DNA from 3 places in the Dyella koreensis genome. Region 1 is predicted to be linked to each of the others. Evidence: predicted binding sites of a transcription regulator. Region 1 holds the regulator's gene; each other region holds the start of a gene.
What was found. Region 1 encodes HrcA, which represses chaperone genes, less so after heat shock. Its sites were predicted from a motif close to TTNGCACTCNNNNNNNNNGAGTGCNAA; they were not measured.
Positions count from the first base shown of each region.

Region 2: groES (co-chaperone GroES) is a predicted target of HrcA. The motif match lies at 4,086-4,112, and genes of this name have one in related genera.
Region 3: rpoH (RNA polymerase sigma factor RpoH) is a predicted target of HrcA. The motif match lies at 4,479-4,505, and genes of this name have one in related genera.

Region 1 covers NZ_JADIKD010000012.1:729,494-736,914, forward strand. The annotation lists gene dnaJ (molecular chaperone DnaJ) at 1-576, opposite strand, end outside; gene dnaK (molecular chaperone DnaK) at 702-2,621, opposite strand; gene grpE (nucleotide exchange factor GrpE) at 2,778-3,311, opposite strand; gene hrcA (heat-inducible transcriptional repressor HrcA) at 3,397-4,458, opposite strand; gene recN (DNA repair protein RecN) at 4,645-6,321, shown strand; gene ISS97_RS18140 (response regulator) at 6,474-7,118, opposite strand; gene ISS97_RS18145 (MASE1 domain-containing sensor histidine kinase) at 7,223-7,421, shown strand, end outside.
Region 2 covers NZ_JADIKD010000009.1:79,160-86,580, forward strand. The annotation lists gene ISS97_RS07835 (LTA synthase family protein) at 1-751, shown strand, start outside; gene ISS97_RS07840 (hypothetical protein) at 949-1,350, shown strand; gene ISS97_RS07845 (hypothetical protein) at 1,554-1,835, shown strand; gene groL (chaperonin GroEL) at 1,973-3,619, opposite strand; gene groES (co-chaperone GroES) at 3,719-4,012, opposite strand; gene ISS97_RS07860 (serine hydrolase domain-containing protein) at 4,285-5,367, opposite strand; gene cutA (divalent-cation tolerance protein CutA) at 5,475-5,798, shown strand; gene ISS97_RS07870 (cupin domain-containing protein) at 5,762-6,181, opposite strand; gene ISS97_RS07875 (TlpA family protein disulfide reductase) at 6,199-7,215, opposite strand; gene pdxR (MocR-like pyridoxine biosynthesis transcription factor PdxR) at 7,309-7,421, opposite strand, start outside.
Region 3 covers NZ_JADIKD010000005.1:131,073-138,493, forward strand. The annotation lists gene ftsE (cell division ATP-binding protein FtsE) at 1-591, shown strand, start outside; gene ftsX (permease-like cell division protein FtsX) at 618-1,577, shown strand; gene ISS97_RS01560 (response regulator) at 1,715-2,572, shown strand; gene ung (uracil-DNA glycosylase) at 2,569-3,291, shown strand; gene ISS97_RS01570 (hypothetical protein) at 3,420-4,376, shown strand; gene rpoH (RNA polymerase sigma factor RpoH) at 4,534-5,391, shown strand; gene ISS97_RS01580 (response regulator transcription factor) at 5,473-6,174, shown strand; gene ISS97_RS01585 (sensor histidine kinase) at 6,171-7,421, shown strand, end outside.

The sequences.
Region 1 (7,421 bases):
GATCGCCTGGCCGCTGCCGCCGCAATGCGGGCACGCCTGCTGGATAGAGAAAATGCCGTTCTGCATGCGCACGCGGCCGTGCCCCTGGCAGGTCTTGCACTGTACGACCTTACCGTCTTCCGAACCGCTGCCATTGCAATGGTGGCAGTTGACCTGGGTCGGCACTTCGATCTTCTTCTCGACACCGAACACGGCTTCTTCGAGGTCAAGATCCATCAGATAACGCAGATCCGCGCCGCGCCGCGCGCGCCCGCGACCACCGCCCATGCCGAAAATGTCGCCGAAGATATCTCCGAAGATGTCGCCCATGTCGCCAAAGCCGGCGCCACCGCGACCGCCGCCCATACCGTGCTCAAAAGCGGCGTGTCCGTGCTGGTCGTACATTGCGCGTTTCTGCGCGTCGGAGAGCACCTCGTAGGCCTCCTTGGCCTCCTTGAATTTCTCCTGCGCATGCGGATCGTCCGGGCAACGGTCCGGGTGGTACTTCATCGCCAGACGGCGGAAGGATTTCTTCAGCTCGACCTCAGTGACCGTGCGTTCGACACTGAGGACTTCGTAGTAATCACGCTTGCTCATTCGTGCATCCGACTCGAATCGCGTTCACATGAATCACGCGATCCATGCCTATTCAACAAACAGCCCGCGCCAAGGAAAATCCCCGGCGCGGGCTGCGTCAGATCGGCAGCGCCGACCGGCCTATATTACTTCTTGTCGTCCTTGACCTCGGTGAACTCGGCATCGACCACGTCGTCCGGCTGGGACGAGCCATGCGGGCCTGCCTGCGCACCGGCATCCGCCTGAGCGCCGCCCTGGGCCGCTGCGTACAGCGACTGCGCAGCCTGCTCCAGCTTCTCGACCTTGGCTTCGATCGCAGCCTTGTCGTCGCCGTCCTTGACCTTCTCCAGCTCGGACAGCGCACCTTCGATCACACTGAGCTGCTCGGCCGGCACCTTGCCGCCGTGCTCCTTCAGTGCGCTACGCGTAGCGTGCACCAACTGGTCGGCCTTGTTGCGGGTGGCGACCAGCTCGTGGAACTTCTTGTCCTCTTCCTTGTTGGCTTCGGCGTCCGCGACCATGCGGGCGATCTCTTCCTCGGACAGGCCCGAACCGGCCTTGATCTCGATCTTCTGTTCCTTGCCGGTCTTCTTGTCCTTGGCCGTCACGTGCAGGATGCCGTTGGCGTCGATGTCGAAGGTGACTTCGATCTGCGGCATGCCGCGCGGCGCCGGCTCGATGCCTTGCAGGTCGAACTTGCCCAGCGACTTGTTGGCGCTCGCGCGCTCGCGCTCACCCTGCAGCACGTGCACGGTCACCGCGGTCTGGTTGTCGTCGGCGGTCGAGAACACCTGCGCCGCCTTGGTCGGCACCGTGGTGTTCTTCTCGATCAGCTTGGTCATCACACCGCCCATGGTCTCGATACCCAGCGACAGCGGGGTCACGTCGAGCAGCAGCACGTCCTTCACGGTACCGCCAAGCACGCCGCCCTGGATGGCTGCGCCGACGGCGACGGCTTCATCCGGGTTGACGTCCTTGCGCGGCTCCTTGCCAAAGAAGTCCTTCACCGACTCCTGCACCTTGGGCATGCGGGTCTGACCACCGACGAGGATCACCTCGTTGATGTCGGACACGCGCAGGCCGGCGTCATTCAACGCGGTGCGGCACGGCTCGATGGTGCGCTTGATCAGGTCTTCCACCAGCGCTTCCAGCTTGGCGCGGGTCAGCTTGATGTTGAGGTGCTTCGGACCGGAAGCGTCAGCCGTGATGTACGGCAGGTTCACTTCGGTCTGGTGGCTGGACGACAGCTCGATCTTGGCACGCTCGGCGGCGTCCTTCAGGCGCTGCAGAGCGAGCGGATCCTTGCTCAGGTCCATGCCCTGGTCCTTCTTGAACTCCTCGACGAGGTAATCGATGACCTTCATGTCGAAGTCTTCGCCACCCAGGAAGGTGTCGCCGTTGGTGGCCAGCACTTCGAACTGCTTCTCGCCGTCGACTTCGGCGATCTCGATGATCGAGACGTCGAAGGTGCCGCCGCCCAGGTCGTACACCGCGATCTTGCGGTCGCCGCCCTTCTTGTCCAGGCCATAGGCCAGCGCGGCCGCGGTCGGCTCGTTGATGATGCGCTTGACGTCGAGACCGGCGATGCGGCCGGCATCCTTGGTGGCCTGGCGCTGGCTGTCGTTGAAGTAGGCCGGCACGGTGATGACGGCTTCTGTGATGGTCTCACCGAGATAGTCTTCCGCGGTCTTCTTCATCTTCGCCAGCACTTTGGCGGAGATTTCCTGCGGCGCCATATTGGTGCCATCGGCTTTCTGCACCCAGGCGTCGCCATTGTCGTGGGCGACGATGCCGTAAGGCACGATGTGCAGGTCTTTCTGCACTTCCTTGTCGGTGAACTTGCGGCCGATCAGGCGCTTCACCGCGTAGAAAGTGTTCTTCGGGTTGGTCACGCTCTGGCGCTTGGCCGACGCGCCAACCAGCACCTCGCCATCCTTGCCGAAAGCCACGATGGACGGCGTGGTGCGATCGCCTTCCGAGTTCTCGATGACCTTGACCGTGGTGCCGTCCATCACGGCGACGCAGGAGTTGGTCGTACCCAGGTCGATGCCGATGATCTTGCCCATATCTATGCTCCGAATATCTATGCAGCCCCGCGGCCGCGCTGTTTTGTCAGATGGGGCCCGGCCCTGGCGATTCAACGTGCCGGCGAACCCTCGTTATGTGTAGTGAAGCCGCTGGAGTAGCCGTTGTTCAGGCTGCCTCGCCAGCGCAAAACGGTTTCAATCCTTCGCGACCGCGACGAGCGCCGGACGCAGCAAACGGTCGTTCAACACGTAGCCCTTCTGCAGCACACTGACCACCGTGTTCGGGGCATGGCCCGGGGCCTCGACCATGCTTACGGCGTGATGGCGCTCCGGATCCAGCGGCTGACCCAGCGGGTCGACCTGGACCAGGCCGTTGTTCTCGGCGATCTTCAGCAGCGACTTGAGGGTGAGCTCGATGCCTTCACGCATGCTGTCCAGGCTGCTGTTCTTCACTGCCAGGCCACTTTCGAGTCCGTCGTAGACCGGCAACAGTTCGTTGAGCAGCTTTTCGTTGGCGAAGCGACGGGCCTGCTCCAGATCGCGGTGCAGACGGCGGCGCTGGTTCTCGATCTCGGCCTTCTCGCGCAGCACGGTTTCGCGCAGCTCGGTATTGGCGGCATCGAGCTCAGCCACGCGGGCCTTCAGCGCCTCCAGTTCGGCGTTTGGCTGCGCCTCTGGCGCGTTGGCATCCGATGCCCCGTTCGGCACCCGCGGATCGTTGTTTTGCATGAAAGACTCCAAACCTCATCCATGGCCGGCACGCTGTGCCGACCGTCAACAAATATCGCGGGTAAAACCCCGCCTCCCGGGGCGGTTATAAGGCCGTGGCGGCGCGATTCAAGGCGTCGCTAAGCAATCCGGCCGTGGCCTGCACCACCGGGATCACACGTTCGTAAGCCATGCGGGTGGGGCCGATCACCCCAACCGCCCCCAACACGCGCCCCTGCGCGCCATAACTGGCCGTGACCACGCTGCACCCGTCCAGCGCGGCAAAGCCCGATTCCTCGCCAATGAACAGCCGCACGCCGGGTGCCCGGGCGCAGACTTCCATCAACTGAACCAATTCGTTTTTCTTCTGGAAGGCCTCGAACAGCTCACGCAGGCGCTCCAGATTGGCCAGCTCCGAATAGCCCATCAGGTTGGTCTGGCCGCTGACCAGCACATCGTCGGCCTCGCTCTGCGGCGCGAACGATGCCGCGGCCAGCTCCACCGCACTGGAAAGCAGCTGGTTGAGCTCGCTGCTGGCTTCACGCAGTTCGCGCAGCAGGTGCGCGCGGATGTCGTCCAGGCGCAGTCCGGCGAAGTGGGCATTGAGATAGTTGGCGGCCTGTTCCAGCTCCCGGCCATCCAGCGGGCGCGCCAACTGCACCACCCGGTTCTGCACCTGGTTGTCCGAGAACACCAGGATGACCAGCACCCGCGATTCGGGCAGCGGCACAAAGTCGATATGGCGCAGCGGGAAATCCACCTGCCGCGGCACGGTGACCACGCCGGCGAAATGCGTCATCGCCGAAAGCAGGCTGGACACGTTACCCAGCAGGTCGCGGGTCGTGGTCGGCCCCGGCGGTAGTTCCCGCTGCAGGCGCGCCATGTCTTCGAGCGGCAGCGGCTGGAGTTCGATCAGACTGTCGACGAACAGGCGCAAGCCGCGCGGAGTCGGTACGCGGCCCGCCGAAGTGTGCGGTGAGGCAACCAGGCCGGCCTCTTCCAGGTCCGCCATGATGTTGCGGATGGTGGCCGGGCTCACGTCGAGGCCCGACGAACGCGATAGCGTGCGCGATCCCACCGGCTCGCCGTCGGCCAGATACTGCGCGATCAGCGTGCGCAGCAGGCGTCGTGCGCGAGCATCGATGTCATGGCCAAGTGGGTGGGGCATGCGCTGTGGCAATCCGTGAGACAGGAGAGAAATAAGGTCTGCCCCCATAGTTTGCAAGAATTCGGAAACCAAGGGGGAGCGGCGCGGCCATGGGGAAGACCCGGCGCGCGGGCGGGTTTGTACCGACCGGCTGCTGCCCGTCCGTTTCTGCCCTTACAATCCCCCGACTTTCCAACGCCGCCACCCATGCTCACCTCGCTCTACGTCCGCCATTTCGCCGTCGTTGAAGAAGCCGAGATCGCCTTCGGCCCCGGCCTTACCGTGGTCAGCGGCGAGACCGGCGCCGGCAAATCGCTGCTGGTCGATGCCTTGATGCTGCTGGCCGGCGGGCGCGCCGACAGCGGCATGGTGCGTGCCGGCAGCGACCGCGCCGAGCTCGCCGCCGAATTCGACCTGGCGAACCTGCCCGAAGCCCGCGACTGGCTGCGCCGCGAAGAGCTGGACGAGGAAGACGGCAGCTGCCGCCTGCGCCGCGTGATCCGCGCCGAGGGCAGTTCACGCGCATGGATCAATGGGCGCCCGGCCAGCGCCAGCCAACTCGGCGAGCTGACCACGCTGCTGGTGGAAATTCACGGCCAGCACGAACACCAGGCCCTGCTCTCGCGGGCCCATCAGCTGGCCCTGCTCGACGCTTATGCCGGCCACGAGACCCTGCTCGCCCAAGTGCAGAGCAGCGCTCTGCAATGGCGCGAGATCGGTGCCCGCATCCGCAAACTGAGTGGCGGCGAAGACCGCGAGGAACGCCTTGAACTGCTGCGCCACGAGGCCGGCGAACTGGAACAGTGGGCGCTGCCGCCGGCGGAACTGAGCGAACTCGAAGCCAGCCACAAACGGCTCGCCAACGCCGGACGCCTTGCCGAAGGCGCCGCCGGTGTCGCCGAACTGATCGATGGCGACAGCGAACTGGCCCTGCGCCGCTCGCTTGCCCGCGCGCATGCCGAACTCGACAAGCTCGCTGCGCTGGACGACAGGCTTGCACCGCTGCGGGAGCTGCTCGACAACGCCACCATCCAGCTCGGTGAAGCCGCCGATGGTCTCGGCCGCTACGCGCAGGACGTCGATCTCGATCCCGAGCGCTACACCGAGGTGGATACCCATCTCACTCGACTGCACGAACTCTCCCGCAAGCACCGCACGCCAGTCGCCGAGCTGCACGAGAAGGCCCTCACCGTGCGTACCGAGCTGACCGAACTGGAAGGCGCCGGCGATGCACTGGAGCGCCTGGCCGCACAACGCGATCAGTTGCAGCGCGATTACGACACGGCTGCAGGCAAGCTGAGCAAGGCCCGCACGACGGCCGCAACCAAGCTCGGCAAGGAAGTCAGCAGCCTGATGGCCGAGCTCGGCATGGCCGGTGGCCTGCTGAAAATCGAACTGGAAGCCACCGCGGGCGACGAACCCGACCCGCAGGGTCGCGAACGTTGCGAGCTGCTGGTCAGCGCCAACCCCGGCCAACCGCCGCGCGCATTGCGCAAGGTCGCCTCGGGCGGCGAGCTGGCCCGTATCAGCCTGGCCATCGAAGTCGCCACGCTGGGCAAGGACACCGTCGGCAGCATGATCTTCGACGAAGTCGACACCGGTATCGGCGGCGCGGTGGCCGAAGTGGTGGGCCAGAAGCTGCGCGCACTGGGCGGCCAGCGTCAGGTGCTATGCGTGACTCACCTGCCGCAGGTGGCGGCTCAGGGACATGCTCACCTGTGCGTCAGCAAGCACAGCGATGGCGCTTCCACACATACGCGGATCGAGAAACTCGACGCCAGCGGTCGACGCGACGAGCTGGCACGCATGCTGGGTGGCCTCGAAATCACCCGCGAAACCCGCGCCCACGCCAAGCAGATGCTGGACCGCGCGCAAACGGCCTAGAGGCTGAGGTCAAGCTCTCAAGCCCTATTCACAAGCGCAACTTGTAGGAGCGCACCCTGTGCGCGAAAGCTGCCGCCAGGCCGCCATATGATGCCGCCCCGTTTACACGGGTTCGCGCACAGGGTGCGCTCCTACCGATGGTGTGCAGGCTCTCAAACCTTGCCGTCGCGCGACGGCAGCATGCCGCGTTCGCTGGCCATGCGGTAAAGATCCAATTCCGAACCCGCGCCCAGCTTGCCCATCAGGCTGGCGCGGTGGATGTAGACGGTCTTCTGCCCAATCCCAAGCTCCGCTGCCACTTGCTTGGGCGCGCGCCCGACCGCCAGCAGCAGGAATACCTCGCGTTCGCGCGTGGTGAGGCGATGGATCGGATCCAGCACTTCGCTGGGACGTTCGGCGCGACGCTGGCGCAGATCGGAGCTGAGGAAGCACTCGCCCTGCATCACTGCACGCAGGCCGGCGACCAATTCCTCCGGCGCCACGCCCTTGGTCACGTAACCGCTGGCCCCGCGGCGCAAGGCTTCGGAAACGTAGGGTTCGCCGTCATGCATGCTCAGCACCACGATGCGCGTTTCATCGGCCACGCTGCGCAGATGCTCGATCAACGGCAGGCCGCTGCCATCAGGCAGGGACAGATCCAGTGCCACCAGATCGGGCCGGCGCTGGCTTACCGCCTCCACAGCGTCATCGGCGCTGCGGCACTCGGCCACCACCTCCAGGTCGGGCTCCAGTTCGATCAGCCGCTTGAACCCCTCGCGGACTATGGCGTGGTCGTCGACCAGGACAATGCTGTACATGCCCTCACTGTATAGCAGGGCTGCGCTGTTGGACACGGCTGTCGCGCCCTTCCCGACCCGCGCGCCCTTAGAGATTCCCCGGGCCGCACATGTACCATCGCGGCATGTCACCGAAACCCTTGTTTTTGCCCTGGACCGGCATCTTTATCTGCATCGGCTACTTCCTGGCGTGGCTGCTGCTGTGGCCGACCGAACAGCCCTATTGGATGCTCCCCTACGGCCTGCGTTTTGGCGCCCTGCTGCTGTCGCCGATGCGCATGTGGCCGTGGCTGCTGGGTGCGGAATTCGCCGCCACCGGCCTGA
Region 2 (7,421 bases), on a different contig from region 1:
CAAGAATGCCGGCATGGATGGCCAATACATGGCCGACCGCGCGATGACCGACGAGATCATGGCTCAACTGAAGGAAGCCGGGCCGCCGCAATTCCTGTTCGCCATCAGCATCGAGGCGCACGGCCCCTATGACGTGAATCCCGCCGACGCCGCCGCGCGCGATGCGATACCGGTGCCGGACGGCGTCGCTGACGAAGACAAGCGCGAGTTGCAGAACTACCTCTATCACATGCAACACGCCGACGAAGAGCTTGGCCGTCTCGCGGAACTGCTGGCCAAGCGCGACCGCCCCGCCCTGCTGCTGTTCTACGGCGATCACCTACCCGCACTCGCCGGCGCGTATGAAACGCTAGGCTTCGTCGACGGCAAGGACATGCTCAGCCAGGCCGGCACCTGGCTGTTGGTCGATCCACGCAACGGCACGGCGCCGGTGCACGAGGACCTCGCCTCGTGGATGCTTCCGGGCAGGTTGCTTGAGCGTGCCGGCATCCACGACGACGCCTATTTCGCGCTCACGCAGGTGCTGGCACCGCAACTCGCCAGCCTGACCCGCGCACCGGGCGCGCCGCCGCAGGCCGAAGATCACGCCGAGCAGCACACCGACGAAGCCATGGCCAGCGTCGCCCTGCTGCGTATGAAGGGCAAGCTGGATCGTCTATTGCCTCGATCTAATGCTTCGTCCGGCACGGGCAGCTTCGCCAACGGCGAATCGCATCCCGCCACGGATATAGCGGCAGGCGTACCGCAGTAAGTGCTCGAACGACCCGCATTTCGCGGAATACAAGTACGTCCAACGAAAACTTTAGACGTCCAAATACTCGCGGTTCATCGACATGTCCGCCGGTTAAAGGCGCTTAGGAAAATTCAGGAAGCAGCAGGCAAACAGCCTCTAGCGTGATCTCCGCCGCGACACGTTGCGTCGCGACATCCCCCATCGGAGGTTTACCCATGCGTAAGACCCTGCTTGCTGCTCTCATCGTTTCGGCCACCGTGCTGACCGCCCCCGTCTTCGCCCAGGACGCCGCTGCCGGCGCCACCACCAAGGCGGACGCCAGCGTCAAGGCTGGCGTGAATGCCGGCGCCGTGGTGCAGGACGCCACCAAGACCGTCGACCAGACCACCAGCACGGCTGGCGATGTGGTGCACAAGGCCGCCCACAAGGCGAAGCACGCCGGCAAGAAGATTGTGGACAAGACCGAAGCCACGACGAGCGATGCCGCCAGTGCCGCCACGGGCGCGGTTGATGGCTCCGCCGGCGTGAGCGCCGGTGCCAAGGTCGATGCCGGTGCCGCGGGCGCCAAGGTCGACACGAAGGCCGACGCCAAGCTCGATGCCACCAAGGGCCACTAAGCTCTCGTTTCAGGCAGTGATGAAAGCCCCGGGAGGAAACTCCCGGGGCTTTTTTTGTTGTGCATTCGACGCGCACCGCTGATGCGGATTTTCTGAAAATCAGCCGGAAGCCGATTTATTCAGTACTCGGCGCGCCGCAGCCGACTAGGTTCGATCAGCCGTGGACAACGGCGTCCATGGCTTCCTTCTTAGGAGATTCGATCATGCGCAACATCATGTTCGCCGCGCTCGTCGGCGCCACTTCGATACTGGCTCTTTCTGCACAGGCACAGGATGCAACCAAAGCAGAAACGACGGCACAGCAGGATCCATCGAAGACCATCGAGGCTGCCGCCAGCACGCCACGCACAGATGGACACACCATCACCTCCCACAACCCCAACGCGAGCCAGAAAAGCCATCTGGATTGGAAAAAGGTCGAGCCAGCGAAGAAAACCGGAGCCCACATGAAAAAGACCAGCGACGACGTCCCGGGCGAAGACTGAGTCGAATCGCCTCACCCATCGACGAAAAGGCCTCGAGAGCGATCCCGGAGCCTTTTGTAGAGAGACACGGCGTTACCCCCCAAAAGAAAACCCCGCACCAGGCGGGGTTTTCTTCGATACAGCGTGGAAGGCCGGACTTAGAAGTCCATGCCGCCCATGCCGCCCATGCCACCGCCCTGACCACCGTGCGAATGGCCTTCGTCCTTCTTCGGCACTTCGGTCACGGCCGCTTCGGTCGTGATGATCGAGCCCGCCACCGAGGCAGCGAACTGCAGGGCCGAACGGGTCACCTTGGTCGGATCCAGGATGCCGAAGGCGATCATGTCGCCGAACTCGCCGGTAGCCGCGTTGTAACCGAAATTACCGTTGCCTTCCTTCACCTTGTTGAGGATGACGGACGGCTCGTCGCCAGCATTGGCAACGATGGCGCGCAGCGGAGCTTCCAGGGCGCGACGGGTGATGGCAATGCCCAGATCCTGGTCAGCGTTGTGACCCTTCAGACCCTCGAGAGCCTTCAGCGAGCGGATCAGCGCCACGCCACCGCCCGGCACCACGCCTTCTTCCACCGCAGCGCGAGTCGCGTGCAGGGCGTCTTCGACACGAGCCTTCTTTTCCTTCATCTCGACTTCGGTAGCAGCACCGACCTTGATGACGGCGACGCCGCCAGCCAGCTTGGCCACGCGCTCCTGCAGCTTCTCGCGGTCGTAGTCCGAAGAGGTCTCTTCGATCTGCGCCTTGATCTGGCCGATGCGGGCCTTGATACGCTCGGCTTCGCCGGCACCGTCGATGATGGTGGTGTTTTCCTTGGTGATGACGATGCGCTTGGCGCGGCCCAGATCATTGATCGTGGCCTTCTCAAGCTGCAGACCCACTTCCTCGGAGATCACCTGGCCGTTGGTCAGGATGGCGATATCTTCCAGAATGGCCTTGCGACGGTCACCGAAGCCCGGCGCCTTCACGGCGGCGACCTTCACGATGCCACGGATGGTGTTGACCACGAGGGTGGCCAGAGCTTCGCCCTCGACTTCCTCGGCAACGATCAGCAGCGGTTTGCCGGCCTTGGCGACGGCTTCGAGCACCGGCAGCAGTTCGCGAACGTTCGACACCTTCTTGTCGTGGATCAGGATGAAGGGGTCGTCCAGCTCGACCTGCTGGCTCTGCTGGTTATTGATGAAGTACGGCGACAGGTAGCCGCGGTCGAACTGCATACCTTCGACCACGTCGAGCTCGTTCTCGAGACCCGAACCTTCCTCGACCGTGATCACGCCTTCCTTGCCGACCTTCTTCATCGCGGTGGCGATGATGTCGCCGATGTTGGCATCGGAGTTGGCAGAGATCGTGCCGACCTGGGCAATCGCCTTGTCGTCAGCGGTCGGGTTGGAGAGCTTCTTCAGCTCGGCCACGGCGGTGGACACCGCGTGGTCGATACCGCGCTTCAGATCCATCGGGTTCATGCCGGCGGCCACAGCCTTGAGGCCTTCCTGGATGAACGCCTGCGCCAGCACCGTAGCGGTGGTGGTGCCGTCACCGGCCACGTCGGAAGTCTTGGAAGCGGCTTCCTTGACGATCTGCGCGCCGATGTTCTCGTACTTGTCGGCCAGTTCGATTTCCTTGGCGACGGAGACGCCGTCCTTGGTCACGGTCGGAGCGCCGAAGCTCTTCTCGAGCACAACGTTGCGGCCCTTCGGGCCCAGGGTCACCTTCACGGCATTGGCCAGGGTGTTCACACCCTTGAGCATGCGTGCGCGGACGTCTTCGCCGAAGCGGACTTCTTTAGCTGCCATAAAATTTTTGCCTCAAAAATTTTGAAATTAGGAATGGGAACGTTCGCGACGGGGTAGCTACAGAGCGCGGCTATCGCGCTAGCACCCCGCCAAACCGGATCAGCCTTCGATCACCGCCACGATGTCGTCTTCCTTCAGGAAGACCAGCTCTTCGCCGTCGATCTTGATTTCCTGGCCGGCGTACTTGCCGAACAGCACGATGTCGCCTTCCTTCACCGACATCGGACGAACCTTGCCGTCTTCCTGGATGCGGCCGTTGCCGGCAGCGATGACCTTGCCGCGGGTCGGCTTTTCGGTGGCGCTGTCGGGGATGACGATGCCGCCAGCGGAGACGCGCTCTTCTTCGAGACGCTTGACGATGACGCGATCGTGCAGCGGACGCAGTTTGCTCATGGGTTGGCTCCAGCTTGGTTTGGGATGGGTGGACAAAAAAATGGACCCCGGAGCGGCGCCTGGGGGCGCTTTGCTAGCACTCACGGAAGGTGAGTGCCAATTCTAGCGACGCAAGCTTCCCCCGCAAGAGGGCCGTCCATTGGCTGAAAGTGCTAGTGGGGGAGCGGCGGGGGCCTTTCAAGGGGCCAGGACATCTGCCTTGCGGTAACCCGGCGCCCCCAAAAGGGGGCCGAAGCCCTCCCCAGACGGCCTCTGTCCCGGCTCGGCCAACCTCAGCGGTAACTCGCTTCGAGCAGCCGAGTCGCCAAATCCCCGATCTTCTGGTGATCGAAGCTGGTGTTGTTCATGACGATCACGCTATGGCCATCCTTGAGCGTGCGCCAGGCCAGGACGCGGAAGGCGCCATTGGAGCCGTATTCCCACGCCACGGACCGCTCTTGCCTGCCCAGCATCAGCATCTTGGTGCGGCCGCCCAGGGCGTAGTGCTGGTCGGGGCGAAGCACGGCCATCAACTCGGCGGCCCTGTCCGGCGACAGGACTTTGCCCTCGAAGAGGCCATCCAGCAGGCGCAGCATGTCGTTGGCGCTGGTGTAGTAACCGCCTGCCAGCATCATGAAATTAGGTATCGGCTTGCTGAGCGGCTCGGCTTGCGGCGTCAATCCAGCATAGCCTCGCGCCATGCCCGCCACCTTGGCCGAGTCGCCGATGAAGACGCCGCTGTCCCGCAAACCCAGGGGTTTGGACACATAGCCGTCGACCAGGGCCGGATAGGAGTTCCCCGTAACCTTCTCAAGCACCGCTTTCACGATCAGCCAGTTGGCGTGTGAGTAATCCCAGTCCGTGCCCGGCTCGAATGCCAAGTCGCCACTGGCGAAGCGCCGCACGGCCTCCGCATTGTCCAGCGTGAGATCGCGGACGGTCGGGTCGTTCTTCACCGCCGCGTCGACCTGGTTCGGCACGCCGCTGGAATGACTCAGCAGCGTGCGCAGTGTGAGTTTGCTACCGGTGTCTTTGCGGTAATCGGGCAGATAGGTAGCGACCGGTTCGTCCAGTGAAAGCTGTCCTTGCTGCACCAGTCGCATCACCACGATCGAAGCGATCCACTTGGAAATGGAGCCTGTTTCAAAACGTGTATCTGCGGTGATTGGACGCTTCGTCTCGGCGTCTGCCACGCCAAAGCTTTCCACATAGTCCACCTGGGCGCCCTGCCCCACCAGGACGACGCCGTTGAACTGCTCTTTCTGCGCAAAGCGCTGCGCGATGGCGGCACAGTCGCCGCAATCGGCCATCGCCGCTCTGGAGAAAACCAGCGCCAAGAGCGCAAGGTAGTAATGAAGGCGGACTAGCTTCTGCATAGGGCACCAAGGCTCCGGGATAACCGTACCTCTGATGCAAGAGGGCTTCCCCGGGTTTAATGGCCGCCTGCGTTTCGCTCCATGCAGGCCCGCGCTACGCTCTGTGCATGCCCGATACCGTCCTTCTCTGCTATTGCACCTGCCCCGATGCCGGCAGTGCGGCGATGCTTGCCGAAACCCTGGTGAGCGAGCGCTTTGCCGCCTGCGTGAACCGCATCTCCGGTGTCACCTCGACTTATCGCTGGCAAGACCGGATCACCACCGACAGCGAAGAGTTGTTGCTGATCAAAACCACAGCCGAACGTTTCGAGGCGCTGAAGGCACGACTCCTGGAGCTGCACCCCTATAAATTGCCTGAGCTGATAGCCGTGCCGGTCGAGCACGGCCACTCCGCTTATCTGGACTGGGTACGCGACGGCGTGAGCGGCTGATCCATCACGGTCAGGCCCGCATCCGGCTTGGCCACGAACACCACCAGCATGGTGGCTGGCAGCTGCGCACTCGCATTGCCACTGACTGCATGATGGGCGCCCGCGGGCTCGAACCAGCTTTCGCCAGGCCCGTAGACGCGCTCCGGGCCGCCCCCCACTTGACTGCGGATATGGCCCGAGAGCACGTAAACGAAAGCATCGGCTTCATGATGGTGCGGCCGCGTGGACTGGCCAGGTGCATAACTCACGGTCAGCGCCGTGAGCTGGCGACCAGGCGCCTGGGTCAACGCTGCGCTCAGGAGATCATGTTCCTCGGCGGCCAGGCTCGCTGCGCTCGCACTGCACAGCATCAGCAGGATCGGAAGAAGTATGCGTCGATTCATGGCGTGCCTCCGTAGACTCAGCGCGACGACAACGATTTCAATGCCTCATCCAAGGGCTGATTCGCGTCTTCCAGGCGGCGCACGATGCGTCCCTGCGCGTCGATCAGCAGTAGCGTGGGCACGTGGGTGACGCGAAAGCGGCGGAACAGCGCACCGGATTCATCCAAGGTCAACGGGATGCCGACGTGGTGCTCATCACGGTACTTCGCCAGATCTTCCCGGCTGGCCCACAGGCCCGAGGCAACACCTAACCAGCGCACGCGCTTGTCGCCCGACACCGCCGCGACCTGCTCACGCATCGCCCGGCAACTCTGCGCCAGACCCGGCCGGCTGGTGGCGAGATACGACTCGCACCACGGCGACAGGAAGGCCAGCACGGTCGGTCGCTTGGCATCCAGCAACGGGAAGGCTTTGCCATCGAGCGTCTTCGCAGAGAAACCCGGCACGCGGTCGCCGACGTCGTAATGCGGCTCATCCTTCGGCGGTGTCGTGACCTGCGCGATGGCCGTCGATGACGCACTGCGCGCTGCCAGCAACGCCGCATCGAGTTTGGCGTTCGCTTCGTGCCCGATGTACAGAATGCGTCCGTCGCGTCCGATCACCACATGCTGCGGCGTCACGCGCAAATGAAATGCTTCGCCCAGCGAGCCGTCGCCGTCGAAAACAATCGGCATGCCCAGTCCTACCGCGCGCTGGTATTTGCGCACTTCTTCCACGCTGTCGTCGAAGCCGACGTCGATCGCGATCACGGCGAGATCCGGACCTGCCTCCTCAAAGGTGCGTTCCAAGTGCGGCATCTGCTCGCGGCACGGCACGCACCAGGTGGCCCAGAACTTCAGATAGACCGCCTTCTTGCCATACAGGTTGGCCAGATCAATGGTCTGGCCATCGATGGTCTTGAGCGTCAGTCGCGGTGCCTGCGTACCGATCAGGCTGTGGCCGGCCGCCTCCGCGCGTTGCTGACCAGACTGTGCCCACAGGGGCGCCGCAAACAACATCAGCAGGAACACACACAACAAAGCAAGGCGACGCATGGCGAACTCGATGTCTTGGGAGATGCAGCCATGCTTACGCAGATGTTCCGCGGCTTTAAGTGCCACTTTCCATCAAAGTGATGGAACCACGGCTCAGGGCTCCCATAGCTTCATCGCCCGTCGTATCGCCTCATCGATTCGGTCGGCCTCGATCATGCCGTAGCCAAACACCAGGCCAGTTAGCGCAGGACGGCGCAGCGAATAGC
Region 3 (7,421 bases), on a different contig from region 1:
ATGGCTTTCGTGACCGGACACTCGGGCGCGGGCAAGAGCACGCTGTTGAAGCTGCTCGGCCTGATCGAGCGGCCGTCGCATGGCGTGATTACCCTGGATGGGCAGAACCTGTCCAAGATCGGGCGCGGCGGTATACCCAAGCTGCGGCGGCGCATCGGCATGGTGTTCCAGGACCATCGTTTGCTGATGGACCGCACCGTATTCGCCAATGTCGAGCTGCCGCTGGTGATCGGCGGCATCGCTCCGGTCGAGCGCGGCCGTCGTGTGCGCGCAGCGCTGGAAAAGGTGGGGCTGCTCTCTTATGAGCGGCAACTGCCCGTCACGCTGTCGACCGGTGAGCAGCAGCGCGTGGGTATCGCCCGCGCCATCGTCGCCAAGCCGACCTTGCTAATCGCCGACGAACCTACCGGCAACCTCGATCCGCAGTTGGCGGTAGAGATCATGGCGCTGTTCGCCGAGTTCCAGCAGGTTGGCACCACGGTGTTGATCGCCAGTCATGATCTGCCGCTGATCAAGCGCATCAAGAAGCGTGTGGTGGTGCTGGATCACGGCCGCCTGGTCGCCGACGTCGCCGCGCAGGAGGTGCTGTGACCACGCAACCGGAATTTCCTAACGAGATGCCGATTGTGCCCGAGGCTGCGCCACGGGTAGAGCGTAGCCGCGCACGGCCGGTAGCGAGCTGGCGCGAGCATCATGGCTGGAGCGCGGCGGCCAGTTTGCGTCGCCTGATGTCCCGTCCCGTCGGCACTTTGCTGACCGTGGCCGTGATGGCGCTGGCGCTGGCGCTGCCGCTGACGTTTTATCTGTTGCTCGGCAATGTGCAGAAGCTGGGCGATGTGCTGGGGCAGAACCAGACGGTGTCAGTGTTCCTGCAACCCAGCCAGAGCGGTCCGGCGGTGGAGCTGCTGGCGACCAAATTGCGCGAGCGTGCGGACATCGCGACGGTGACCGTGAAAACTCCGCAGCAGGGCATGGATGAGCTGGCCAAGATGCAAGGCTTCTCTGGCGCGCTGCATACCCTGGATAACAATCCGCTGCCTTATGCCATCGAAGTGCTGCCGAAGCAGGGCCTTGATGCCGACGCGGTGGGGCGCCTGGTCAGCGAGCTGCGCGAAACGCAGGGCGTGGATCTCGTGCAGGACAGCGGCACCTGGCGCCAGCGCCTGGATGCGTTGCTTGGCGTAGGCAACCGCGCCGTGCTGGTACTTGCCGTACTGCTGGCGCTGGCGGTGTTGCTGGTGGTGGGGAATACCGTGCGCGTGGATATCGCCAGCCGTAGCGAAGAAATCGGTGTACTGATGCTGGTCGGTGCGAGCCGCGCATTCGTGCGGCGGCCCTATCTTTATGCGGGCATCTGGTACGGCTTGTTCAGCGGTGTGCTTGCCGCAGGCGTGGCGGTGCTGGTTGAAATGGCGCTGGCCGAGCCGGTGACACGGCTTAGTCATGTGTATGACGGCAAGCTACAGGTAGGAGCGTTGCCGCTGTGGGTGCTGGGCGCCGTGCCGCCGGTAGCGGCCTTGCTGGGTTGGCTGGGCGCGCGCCTGGTCAGTGCCTGGCAGTTGCGCAAGGCGGCCTGAGCGGAGCCAGACCGGCAGAGGTGACGCCGGTCGCAGGCGCCGTGCCGACATCGGTGCAAGATGCCTGGAATGCGTGGCGCAGGGGGCGTCCGTCGAATCGTTGGCATGGATGCCATGAGACGCGTGGATGGGTGGGAATGAGTGCAGGTTTCAGCAACCGTATCGTCAGCGCCGCGCCGCGCGTGCTGGTGGTGGACGGTTCCAAGGTAGTGCGACAACTGATTAGCCGCGTGCTGCAGGCCGAGTTGCCTGCGGCCGAGGTGGTCGGTTGCGCGTCGGGCGCCGAAGCGCAGCAGCTGCTGGAAGGTGGCCTGCTCGAGAGCGGCATATTCGACTTCATTACGATCGCGCTGCGGCTGCCCGACATGGATGGCTTGGAGCTGGCGCGCTACGTGCGCGAATCGGCGCCGCAGATCTATGTGCCGATTGTGGTGGTGTCCGGCGATGTCGATGACCGCCTGCACCGACGTGCGCTAGGCGAACACGTGACTGATTACTTCGATAAGTCGCTGGGTTTCCAGGCGCTGGCCGAATTCATCCGCGGCTACGTGAAGCCGGAAAGCAGTGCCGAGGGCGAGGTGCTGTACGTGGAAGACAGTCGCGTGGTGGCGTTGGCGACGCGCCGCATGCTGGAAAAATATGGCCTCACCGTGCGCCATGTGATTAGCGCCGAAGATGCGCTGGCCTGGCTGGAGACGGCGCGGGCAAAGGATCAGGTGGGCGCCGACATCGTGCTCACCGACGTCAGCCTGAAGGGCGAACTCACCGGCGGCGATTTGCTTGAGCGCATCCGGCGCGAATACGGTTACAGCAAGGGGCGCCTGCCCGTGCTGGTGATGACCGGCGATGAGAACCCCGCCAACCAGGCGGCATTGCTCAGGGCTGGCGCCAACGACCTGGTCGAGAAGCCGATCGAGGAGACGCTGTTGATCACCAAACTTCTGTTCCAGTTGCGTGTTGCGCGGCACCTGCGGCTGCGCGACGAAGCGGCATGAACGAGAGTCGCATCAAGCTGGAGCCCTCCTGGAAGGAGCGCCTCGGCGGTTATCTCGAACGACCGGAGATGCAGGCGTTGTCGCAATTTCTGCGCGCGGAGAAGCAGGCCGGCAAAGTGATTTACCCGCCAGGGCCGGAGATGTTCGCTGCTTTCGATCACACGCCATTTGACGCGGTGCGTGTCGTCATTCTCGGCCAGGATCCCTATCACGGCCCGGGGCAGGCGCATGGCCTGTGCTTCTCGGTGCGGCCGGGTGTACAGCCGCCGCCCTCGTTGCAGAACATCTTCAAGGAAATCCAGCGCGACCTTGGCATTGCACCGCCTGATCACGGCTGCCTTACGCCGTGGGCGGATCGTGGCGTGCTTTTGCTCAATAGCGTGTTGACGGTGGAGCGGGGATTGGCAGCTTCTCACCAGGGCAAGGGGTGGGAGGGGTTCACCGATGCGGCCATCGATGCCCTCAACCGGGAGCGCGAAGGCCTGGTGTTCATGCTGTGGGGCTCGTATGCCCAGCGCAAAGGGCAGCTGATCGATGCCCGGCGGCATCACATTCTCAAGTCGGTGCACCCGTCGCCACTTTCCGCGCACCGTGGCTTCATCGGTTGCGGCCACTTTTCTGCCGCCAACGGTTATCTGGAAGCCCAGGGCCAGGCGCCCATGGACTGGTCGCTGCCGCGACGCGCCGAGCTGATGCCGGCGACGACTTCTGCAGAATGAATGCATGGGTCATCCGTGGGCGCGCCATCCCCGCGCCTTGATGGCTAGGCAAATCAGCCGGCAAGTACAATCAATGGTTGCCACGTCGCACGCGTGGACCCACGGACAGATCGAGAGATGCAGCGAGTATGAGCGGAACAGAGCCAGTGGCCGGCAATACGGAAAGCGCCTCCAAAGTGACGGAACGGCCGAAAGTCGTCGTATGCATGACGACCCACGAGCGTGCGGATTGCGCCCGGATCAACATGGAAATCGTCAAGCTCAACTACCCGGAGCCGTGGCCGATCGTGCATGCCTGCTCGGGTTCCTCGTATGAGAAGTACATGGAAGACGAGCTAGTGTGGTGCCAGCCGCTGACCATCATCGATGGCGCTTTGAATCTGGTGAGGAAGTCCTTTCGCGCCGCGGCCGATAAGTACAACCCGGACTACATCATCCACCTCGATGCGGATACCTGGGTTTTCGATCAGGGTCTGTTGCAGCGCTATATCGACCTGCTTGCCCGTGACGACAAGGCGATCATCGCGGCGTCGTCGTGGAGCACCGACCAGCGTCCGAAATGGCGGCAGTCGAAAAATCCGCTGGTTCGACTCAAGGGGCACCTCGCCAAGCTTCTGAATGCGGTCGGGATCGATTTCGGCATCAAGCGCAAAGACACGCTGTCCACACAGTTCTTCATCGCGAAGAACGATCCGCGCTTCCTGGAGTTGCTGGAGACGTTGGTGCCGGTTGAGGGGCATACGCTCGAGACGGACTTCTATGCCGCCGTGGTCAAGACCTTCGGCCCCAAAGCCATCATCGGCATGGTCGAGCGGGAGCCGGTCCATCCGGAGAACCGGCATTGGTGCCCCCAGATGACCCTGCATTGCCAGCATTGGCCAGAGCAGCTGCCGCGGCCGGAGGGTATGGCGGCCGGTGTCGTGGCGGATGGCAAATATGCTGATGGCATCTCAGGCCAATACGATATTCCCGGCAAGAAAGACGTCCTGAAAGCCAGGAGTTTCAGTCACTTGGGGCCGGCCATGCGCCGCCTGCTCGAGTCGACCGACCTGAGCTATTACAACGCCAAGGCCAAGCGCTATTGATTGCCGGGCCATAGGCCCAAGGTGGGTATGGGTGGCGATGGACGAACCTATCTGATTCATGTACTATTCGGTTCACTAAAGCGGCTGGAACTCTTGGCCGCTTTAGCACTCTCATCCCCAGAGTGCTAAGCTGACCCCATATCAGGAGGTTCCACACATGTCTCAAGCCTTGGTGACCGCCAACCTGCCGGTTCCTAGTGTCGTTGGCAGTCTGGATGCCTATATCTCGGCGGTACACCGGATTCCGGTGCTCAGCCAGGATGAGGAGCAGGCGCTGTCGCGCCGCTACAACGAAGAAGAAGACTTGGCCGCCGCCAGGAAGCTGGTGATGTCGCACCTGCGTTTCGTGGTGCACGTGGCCCGCGGCTACAGCGGCTACGGCCTGCAGATCGCCGACCTTATCCAGGAAGGCAACATCGGCCTGATGAAGGCCGTGAAGCGTTTCGACCCCGACCAGGGCGTACGCCTGGTGAGTTTCGCCGTGCACTGGATCCGTGCCGAAATGCACGAGTTCATCCTGCGCAACTGGCGCATCGTCAAGGTCGCCACGACCAAGGCGCAGCGCAAGCTGTTCTTCAACCTGCGCAAGAGCAAGAAGCGCCTGGGCTGGATGAACGCCGAAGAAGTGCGCATGGTGGCGAAGGATCTGGGCGTGCCGGAAGCGACGGTGCGCGAGATGGAGTCGCGCCTGTCCGGTCGTGACATCGGCTTCGAAGCGCCGGCGGATGCCGACGACGACGCCAAGCCGGCACCGGAAGCGTTCCTGATCGACGAAGGCGCGGACCCGTACGAAAACGTGTCCGATGCCGACCAGGCCGATAATCAGCTCGAAACGCTATCCGCCGCGCTGCAGAAGCTGGATGAGCGCTCGCGCGACATCATTCAGCGCCGCTGGCTGAACGAGGAAAAGGCGACGCTGCAGGATCTCGCCGACGAGTACGGCGTCTCCGCCGAGCGCATCCGCCAGGTCGAGGCGAATGCGATGAAGAAAATGCGCGGCCTGTTCGCCGCCTGATCGCCAGCGCAGGCGTTACCATGCCGACGGCCCCGCTGCGGGGCCGTTGGTTTTTCCGCTTCCCACATTCGTAATTTCGCCATGCCCAGAGTGCTGGTCATCGAAGACGACGAAGTCACGGCCCGCGAGATCGTGGCCGAACTGAGCGTGCACGGCATGACGGCCGAATGGGTGGCCGACGGCAAGGAAGGTCTTTCGCGCGCGACCGCGCAAGGCTATGACCTGATCACACTCGACCGCATGCTTCCCGGCATGGACGGTATCGAAGTGGTGGCCGGTCTGCGTCGCCAGCAGATCGACACACCGGTACTGATGATCAGCGCGCTCAGCGACGTCGATGACCGCGTGCGCGGCCTCCGTGCGGGTGGCGACGACTACCTCACCAAGCCATTCGCCCCGGACGAGATGGCTGCCCGTGCCGAAGTGCTACTGCGCCGCCGGCAGCCGCAGCAGAACGACACGCGCCTGCGCGTCGGCGATCTGGAACTGGATCTGGTGCGCCACGTCGCCTACCGCAAAGACCAGCCATTGACCTTGCAGCCCACCGAATATCGGTTGCTGGAATGCCTGATGCGCAACTCCGGCCAGGTGCTGACCCGCAGCATGATTTTCGAAGCCGTGTGGGGTTTCCACTTCGATCCCGGCACCAACGTGATCGACGTGCATATCGGCCGGCTTCGGCGCAAGATCGACGGCGCCGGCCAGTCGCCATTGATCCGCACCGTGCGCGGCACCGGCTATATGATCACTTCGGCCCCCCAGAACGCATCGGCCCAGCCATGAACGCCCGTCCCAATGCCTGGCGCTCCGCCACCTCCCGATTGATCCTGATCTACGGTTTGCTGTTCGCCGCGTGGGGGTTGGTGCTGGTTGGCGTGATCCAATGGGAAAGCGCGCGCTATCTCAATACGGTCGTCGACCAGATGCTCGAGCAGCGCATGCACTATCTGGTTGCCACTGACGCGCAACGTCTGCCGGCGACGGTGGATGCTGCGAGCACCATCGACCCGCACGGCATCATGTCGGTGGGTCTGTTCGACGCCAGCGGCCACGCGATCGCCGGCAACGTCGCCCGCATCCCCGCAGAGCTTGCCGTCGACGGCAAGGTGCGTCTGCTGACGCGAGGCATGCCGCGCCCCGATCGCGATGCGACGCGTGTGCGCGCACGCGCGCTGGCGACGCATCTGCCTGATGGTCGCGTGTTGGTGATCGCCAAGGACACCAGCACCCTCGACGGACTCGGCACCATCGTATGGCGCGCGCTGCTATGGGCCCTGTCGCTGACGATCATTCCGGGACTGCTTGGCGGCTTCCTGCTGCGGCGCGGACCGGAAAGGCGTATTCGCGAACTGCAAAAGGCTACCGAGCCCATTCGCCAGGGCGATCTCTCCAAGCGTCTGCCCGTGAACGGGCGCGGTGATGAACTGGACGTGCTCGCCGGCATCGTCAACACCATGCTGGGCGAGATCGAGCGCCTGATGAATGAAGTCAAAGGCGTGTGCGACAACATTGCACACGACTTGCGCACGCCGCTGACGCGCCTGCGCGCGCGGTTGTATCGCGCGCAGCAGCAATTGTCGGGGCAGCCCGAAGCAGCCCTGGTGGAAGCGAGCATCGTCGATATCGATGCGGTGCTGGGGCGCTTCCGCGCTCTGCTGCGTGTTTCCGAACTGGAAGATAGCCATCGCAATGCCTGCTTCGCCGAAGTGGATCTTGGTCAGGTGTTGCAGCAAGTACATGAGTTCTACGCACCCGTGGCGGAAGATCGCGGCCAGCCGTTCGCGCTGGAAGTCGAGCCGATGACCGCCGTGCGTGGCGATGCGCATCTGCTGTTCGAAGCGCTGGCGAACCTTGTGGGCAATGCCATCAAGTTCACCCCGAACGGTGGCCAGGTGCGCCTGCGTGCGCGCATGGACAGCCGCGGGCCGCGTGTGGACATTCTCGACAGCGGTCCCGGTATTCCCTCGAACGAGCGCGACGCCGTGACGCGACGGTTCTATCGCGGCGACAACAGCCGTACGACACCGGGT